2 linked regions of the Ilumatobacter coccineus YM16-304 genome follow. The protein of the gene in region 1 interacts with the protein of each later gene in a pairwise test. Links are inferred from orthologs where the notes say so. Each region holds a gene or a part of one and is shown on either strand. Other genes may lie near its edges.

Region 1 (3,044 bases):
ACGGTGCCGAACGGCTTCATGCCGGGCGCCGTGAGCGAGAGATGGGTCGTGTAGTCCTCGCCCGCGTAGTGCGTCGCTTCGAGGCGCGACAGCGGCCCGAGGATGCTCATGTAGTCACGGATGTGGCGGATCGGCTTGCCGTAGCTCATCCCGAGCATGTCTTCGATGACGACCTTGTGGCTCAACCCGATGCCGAGCGTGAGGCGCCCGTCGGAAACTGCGTTGACCGTGTGGCACTGCTGGGCGATCGCCGACGGGTGGCGCGGGTAGGTCGGAACGACGGAGGTGCCCAGCTCGATGCGCGGCACCTCGCGGCCCACGATGGCCAGCGCGGTCAGCGCGTCGTGGCCGAAGATGTTGGGCGCCCAGTAGGAGGCGAAACCGTCGGCCTCGACCTGGCGCGCTTCGGCGACCACGTCGTCGATCGTGCCGTCGTTGACTCTTCCACCGAAGTATCCGATCTGCATACGGCGACCGTAGCCGGACCGTGGGTGACCCGACCGTTCGTGTGGCGGTCAGATCGCCTTGGCGCGGCCGAAGAGCCACCCGGCGCCGGCGATGACCGCGACGACCACGGCGGCCCAGAATGCCAGCTTCAGCACGAAGCCGAGGACGGCGACGGCGACGATGGCGAGCAGGACGAGGAGGGCGATGGCGAACAGTGACATGGTGAGGGAGTACCCAGATTCCGCCAGACGTACCATTCGCGAGACGTGACGCTTGCCCGCCGAGCGATGTGACGTCAGGCCATCTCGACGAGCTCGAGCCACTCTTCGGAGAAGTAGTCGAGGTCGCCGTCGGGCATCAGCAGCACCTTCGTCGGTTCGAGTTCTTTGACGAACTCGGTGTCGTGGCTGACGAAGATGATCGCGCCCGGCCAGTCGATCAGCGCGTTGGCGATCGCCTCGCGTGACGGCGGATCGAGGTTGTTGGTCGGTTCGTCGAGCAGCAGCAGGTTGTTCTTGCCGGTCATCAGCATCGCGAGCGCGAGCTTCGTCTTCTCGCCGCCCGACAGCGTTCCGGAGTCCTGGAACACCTTGTCGCCCGACAGGCCGAACATGCCGAGCAGCCCGCGGAGGTGCGAGTCGTCCATCTCGACGCCTCGGGGCACCGAGTCGCGGATGTTGGTCAGCAGGCTCTCGTTCACCCGCAGGTTGTCGTGCTCCTGGGCGTAGTAGCCCGACTGCACCTGGTATCCGAACTCGAAGTCGCCGAGGTCGGCTTCGGTCTCACCAGCGAGGATGCGCAGCAGGCTCGTCTTGCCGGCGCCGTTGAGTCCGAGCACGAGCAGGCGTTCGCCACGCCCGAGGTCGAAGTCGATGTCTTCGAACACGGCGCGGCCGTTGTATCCCTTGCACAGCGACGTGCCGGTGATGACGGTCTCGCCGCATGGCGGCGGCGGCGGAAAGCGAACGTTGAACGTCTTCTGGTTGCGAGGAGCGTTGACCCGCGTCGTCTCGAGACGAGCGATCTTCTTCTCCATCGAGTGAGCCATCGCGGCCTTGGTGGCCTTGGCGCCGAACCGGTCGACGACGCCCTGCATCCGGGCGATCTCCTTCGACTGCTGTGCGGCCTTCTTGGTGAGGCGTGCTTCGTCTTCGGCGCGGGCTCGCTTGTACTGCGAGTAGGTGCCCTTGTATTCGAAGATCTCGCCGACCGCGTTCTCGTCGGGACGGTCGAGGTGGATGACCCGGGTGATCGCTTCGTCGAGCAGGTCGAGGTCGTGGCTGATCACGAGCATCGCGCCCTTGTACTGGCGCATGTATTGGAGCAGCCAGTTCTTCGCGTCGGCGTCGAGGTGGTTGGTCGGTTCGTCGAGACACAGCACGTCGGTGCCGGCGAACAGGATGCGCGACAGTTCGACACGTCGACGCTCGCCGCCCGACAGGACTTCGAGCGGCAGGTCGAGTCGGTCTTGCGGGAGTCCGAGGCCGACGGCCATCGCCCGCGCCTCGCTCTCGGCGGAGTAACCGCCGGTGGTGCGGAACATCTCCTCGGCCTTGATGTAGCGCGAGACGTTGCGCTCGTCGGGGTTCTCCTCCATGGCGATGCGCAGCTTCTCCATGCGCATCATCTCGTCGTCGATGCCCTTGCCCGAGAGGATGTGGGTGACGCAGGTGCGACCGTCGAGTGCGGTGTCGATCTTCGGGTCCTGCGGGAGGTAGCCGAAGCCGCCCTTGCGCAGCACGTGTCCGGCGGCGGGCTCGTTCTCGCCGCCGAGCACCTTGAACAGGCTCGTCTTGCCGGCGCCGTTTCGCCCGACGATGCCGACCTTGTCACGGGCCATGACGGTGAAGCTGGCGCGCTCGACGAGGAGCTTGCCACCCACTTCCACCGAGATCGCCTGTGCCTGAAGCATCGCAACAGGCTACGAAGCCGTGAGCCGGTTCGATGATGACATGTGACCAGCGTGCTGCCGGTCGAGTGGGCTCGCGATCAGCCCGTCGTGCCGGTGCCGTCGGCGCCGGTGGTACCGGTGGTGCCCGACGTGCCGGTGGTGCCGGTCGTACCCGTGGTGCCGCCGGTGGTACCGGAGGAGCTGGACGTGCCGCCCGTCGTTCCGGTCGTGCCCGTCGTGCCGCCGGTGGAGCCCGACGTGCTGGTGTCGGAGGCACCCGTCGTGCCGCCCGTGGTGCCCGAACCGCTGGTCGACCCCGTCGTCCCGGTGGTGCCCGTGTCGGTGCCGCCACCGGTGGTGCCGCTGCCGCTCGTCGTGCCACCGGTCGTACCCGTCGTGTCGGTGCCACCCGTCGTGCCCGTCGAGTCGGTACCGCCGGTCGTGTCGGTGCCGCCCGTCGTGTCGGTGCCGCCGGTCGTACCGGTCGTGTCGGTGCCGCCGGTCGTGTTGCCGCCGGTGGTGTCGGTCGTGGTGCCGGTGTCACCGCCGGTCGTGTCGCCGCCCGTGGTGTCGGTCGTGCCGCCCGTCCCCCCGGTGGTCGAGGTCCCGCCCGGCAACGTGGTGGTGCCCCCGGTGCCACTGCTCGACGAACCGCCAGACGTCGAACTGCTCGACGAACCACCGGACGAGGAACTGCTCGACGAAC
Region 2 (4,296 bases), 1.0 Mb from region 1 along the record:
GGTGTCGCGACGATCGCGGCGACGCCACCGACCTCGGTGTCGACGTAGTCGAGTCCACGCGGTCGAGGGATCTTGTCGGCGCGCTCGAGCGACGCTCGCTGCTCGGCAAGCGGCACCTCGGGGTCGGAGATGAACGCCCCCAGGGTCTTGCGTAGAACTCGTGCTCTCCGACTGGTCTTGCTCATGCGACACACTCCCCGGGTTGTTGAACGAACCAGCACACCTCACCACAGAGGTGCACCGACGTTCAACTCGCCGGGCGAGATCAGTCGACGCTGGGGGCGAAGACCTCGTCCATGAGCTGTGCGAGCTCCTGGTCGTGGATCTTCTTGCTGCCGGTCGCCGGACTGCCAGATTCGGCACGGGCGACGTGGCGCAGGTCGTATCCCTGATCCTTGACGCGCCAGGTGTTGTGCTCGATGAAGTTCCACGCGCCCATGTTCTCGGGCTCCTCCTGGAGCCAACGCAGCTCCTTGGCGTTGGGGTACTTCTTCAAGATCTCGAGCATCTGCTCGGTCGGCAGCGGGTAGAGCTGCTCGATCCGCACCACGGCGACCGGAGCGTTGCGCGCGTCGCGCTCGGCAATGGCGTCCCAGGCGACCTTGCCCGAGCAGAACACGATGCGCGTGACCGCCTGCGGGTCGATGTCGCCCGGATCGTCGAGCACCTCGCGGAACGACCCGGTCGTGAGCTCCTCGATCGGAGAGCGGGTCTGCTTCATCCGCAGCCCCTGCTTCGGCGAGAACACGATGAGCGGCGTCTGGCGCACCTGGTGCACCTGACGACGCAGGAGGTGGAAGAAGTTCGACGCGGTCGTCGTGTTGACGATCTGCATGTTGTCTTCCGCCGCCAGCGTCAAGAAGCGCTCGATGCGCGCCGAGCTGTGCTCGGGCCCCTGGCCCTCGTAGCCGTGCGGCAGCAGCAGGACCACGCCGTTCTGCTGCTTCCACTTGTCTTCGGCAGCGACGATGTACTGGTCGATGATGATCTGTGCGCCGTTGATGAAGTCGCCGAACTGGGCTTCCCACACGACGAGCGCCTCTTGGTTGGCGTGGCTGTAGCCGTACTCGAACCCGAGCGCCGCGTACTCCGACAGGAGGGAATCGAAGCACCAGAACCGGGCGTCGCCGGCACCGTCGAGGTTGTCGAGCGGAACGAATGCTTCGCCGTCTTCGTAGTCGATGAGCGCAGCATGCCGATGGCTGAACGTGCCACGGCGGGTGTCTTCACCGGCGTAGCGCACCGAGCGGCCTTCGAGCACGAGCGAGCCGATCGCCAACGCTTCGGCGGTGGCCCAGTCGACCTCGCCGTCGTGGTACATCTTCGCCCGAGCGTCGAACTGCTTGGCGAGCTTCGGGTGGACGGTGAACCCGTCGGGCACGCGCGTGAGCTGTCCGAAGATCGAGTCGAGCACGGCCTTGTCGGTGCCGGTGGGGATGTGCGGCAACACGCCGACCGGGCTCGGCGGACGAGCCGCCTTGACGTCGGCGGGCGCGTGCTCACGGGTCTGGTCGAGCACCTTCTGCAACTTGTCGTGGAAGTCGGTGAGCGCCTGCTCGGCTTCCTCGATCGAGATGTCGCCGCGCTTCACCAGCGTCTCGACGTAGAGTTTGCGAACGCTGCGCTTCTCGGCGATCGCCTTGTACATGAGCGGCTGGGTGTACGACGGATCGTCGCCTTCGTTGTGACCGTGGCGCCGGTAGCACACCATGTCGATGACGACGTCTTTGTTGAACGTGGCGCGGTACTCCCAGGCGAGGCGGGCCACACGGACGCAGGCTTCGGGGTCGTCACCGTTGACGTGGAAGATCGGCGCCTGCACCGTCTTGGCGACGTCGGAGCAGTACGGGGACGACCGCGCCGACCCGGGTGCCGTCGTGAAGCCGATCTGGTTGTTGATGATGAGGTGGATGGTGCCGCCGATGCGGTAGCCACCGGTGTCGCTCATGGCGAGGCACTCGGCCACCACACCCTGGCCGGCGAACGCCGCGTCGCCGTGGATCAGGATCGGCAACACGGGGAACGAACCGGGCGGGTCGATCTGGTCTTGCTTGGCGCGGACGATGCCCATGACGATCGGGTCGACCGTCTCGAGGTGGCTCGGGTTGGCAGCCAACTCGATCGGCACTTCGGCGCCGCTCGGGCTGACGTAGGTGCCCTTCGAGCCGAGGTGGTACTTCACGTCGCCCGATCCCTGGACCGACGTGGGGTCGAGGTGGCCTTCGAATTCGGAGAACACCGCTTCGTAGCTCTTGCCCATGATGTTGGTGAGCACGTTGAGCCGACCGCGGTGCGCCATGCCGAGAATGGCCGAGTCGAGGCCGGCGTCGGCGGCCCGGCCGAGCACCTCGTCGAGGATCGGGATCGCCGACTCGGCGCCTTCGATGCCGAAGCGCTTGGTGCCGACGTACTTGGTGGCGAGGAACTTCTCGAACGACTCGGCAGCGTTGAGCCGTTCGAGGATGCGCATCTTCTGCTCGGAGTCGAACTCGACCTGTGTCGATTCGACGCGTTCTTGCACCCAACGCTGCTCGTCGGTGTTCTGGATGTGCATGTACTCGACGCCGATGGTGCGGCAGTACGCATCGCGCAGCACGCCCAGCAGGTTGCCGAGCTTCATCTTGTCGGTGCCGCCGACGCCGTCGGTCAGGAACTCGCGGTCGAGATCCCAGATCGTGAGGCCGTAGGTGGCCGGGTCGAGTTCACGGGGTGTGTGTGGCTGCGTCCAGCGAAGCGGATCGAGATCGGCGATGCGGTGGCCGCGAACGCGGTGCACACGGATGAGCTTGGCGACGGCCATCTGCTTGCGCAGCATGGCTTCCTCGCGGTTCATCGGGTTGGTGTCGGGACGCCACTTGACCGCCTCGTACGGGAGGTCGAGCGACGCGAAGATCTCGTCGTAGAAGCCGTGCTCGCCGAGCAGGAGTTCTTTGACCCGCTTCAGGAACATGCCCGACTCGGCACCCTGGATGATGCGGTGGTCGTAGGTGGAGGTGATCGTGACGACCTTGCTCACGCCCATGTCGGCGAGGCTCGCCGGGTCGGCGCCTTCGAACTCGGCCGGGTAGTCGATCGATCCGACACCGACGATGACGCCCTGTCCGGGCATCAGGCGCGGCACCGACTGGACGGTGCCGATCGTGCCGGGGTTGGTGAGCGACACGTTGGCGCCCATGAAGTCGTCGACGGTGAGCTTGTTGTTCTTGACCTTGCGGATGATCTCGTCGTAGGAGGCGAGGAACCCGGCGAAGTCGAGCGTGTCGGCGTCACGAAGCACCGGGGTGAGCAGTGTGCGCGATCCGTCGGGCTTCTCCTTGTCGACCGCGAGCGACATGTTGACGTGCTTGTTCTCGATGATGCGCGGCTTGCCGTCGTCGTCTTCGACGTACGTGTTGATCATGCCGGGCATCTCGTCGGCGATCGCTCGCACGACGGCCCATCCGATGAGGTGGGTGAAGCTGATCTTGCCCTGACCACTGCGGGCCCGGAACCCGTTGATCACCTTGCGGTTGACCTCGAGCAGCTTGGCCGGGACGTTGCGGAAGCTCGTCGCCGTGGGCACGGCGAGGCTCGCTTCCATGTTGCGAACGATCGCGGCACCTGCGCCGCGGATCGGTGCTCCGACGGGCTCGGCGGCTGGTTCGGCCGGCTTCGGCGCCGGGGCTGGCGTCGGTGCGGGGGCGGGAGCCGGGGTGCTGCTCGACTCGGGTGCCGGCAGGTCGTCGACCTCGGCGGTGCTGTGATCGGCGGCGATCGCCCGGACCTGGGGAGATGCTGCCGCAGCCGCCGCCACCGACGGCGCGTCGGACTTGTAGTCGGCGAAGAACTCCTGCCACTGCTCCCCGACCGAGTCGGGATCGTGGACGAATCGCTCGTACATCTCCTCGACGAGCCAAGAGTTGGCACCGAAATCGGAGCCGCTCGATGTGGTCTGGCCATCTGTCACTGACACGTGGGCAAGCGTAACCCTGCGGGTCCGCGCCGACCGCTGTTCGGTCGACGAAATCGCTCGTCACACCCGATTTCCTCGCTGCGGACGCCTGCGGCGAGCGTCCACGGGTCGATTCATGGTCGTCGGACGCGTCGCGATGCCTTCCGAGTGCGCTCGACGGCGCGACACTGGCCGCATGGACGTCGCACGACTCCGTCGCGAGCTCACCGCTGTCGCCGTCGAGGCCGATCGCGCTCCGATGGAGGCGTACATGAAGCATCGGTCGCCGTTCCTCGGGGTCAAGACCCCGGCCCGTCGTGCGGCGTCGAAGCCGTTCATCAGGTCGATGGCGGCCGAATCCGTCG

What was found.
Region 2: the proteins of YM304_RS06965 (region 1) and YM304_RS11665 interact in binary tests that used the Escherichia coli proteins (3 or more experiments, as listed by UniProt). The link is inferred for Ilumatobacter coccineus YM16-304 from one-to-one orthologs.

The regions. Positions count from the first base shown.
Region 1 is NC_020520.1:1,554,106-1,557,149, reverse strand. What follows is about bases 52-3,027. They hold YM304_RS06965 (ABC-F family ATP-binding cassette domain-containing protein), read right to left. Parts: upstream 2,360-3,027; coding sequence 743-2,359; downstream 52-742. Other genes in these bases: YM304_RS22170 (SGNH/GDSL hydrolase family protein), read right to left, coding at 2,437-3,027; YM304_RS24645 (hypothetical protein), read right to left, coding at 516-668; YM304_RS06970 (TIGR03564 family F420-dependent LLM class oxidoreductase), read right to left, coding at 52-467. In the rest of the region: more of YM304_RS06970, read right to left, coding at 1-51; more of YM304_RS22170, read right to left, coding at 3,028-3,044. UniProt on the Escherichia coli protein: Genetic data indicate it may be involved in ribosome assembly or function.
Region 2 is NC_020520.1:2,598,409-2,602,704, reverse strand. Bases 66-4,293 are described here. They hold YM304_RS11665 (multifunctional oxoglutarate decarboxylase/oxoglutarate dehydrogenase thiamine pyrophosphate-binding subunit/dihydrolipoyllysine-residue succinyltransferase subunit), read right to left. Parts: upstream 3,947-4,293; coding sequence 266-3,946; downstream 66-265. Other genes in these bases: YM304_RS11660 (DNA alkylation repair protein), read left to right, coding at 4,128-4,293; YM304_RS11670 (alpha/beta hydrolase), read right to left, coding at 66-185. Also shown: more of YM304_RS11670, read right to left, coding at 1-65; more of YM304_RS11660, read left to right, coding at 4,294-4,296. UniProt on the Escherichia coli protein: E1 component of the 2-oxoglutarate dehydrogenase (OGDH) complex which catalyzes the decarboxylation of 2-oxoglutarate, the first step in the conversion of 2-oxoglutarate to succinyl-CoA and CO(2).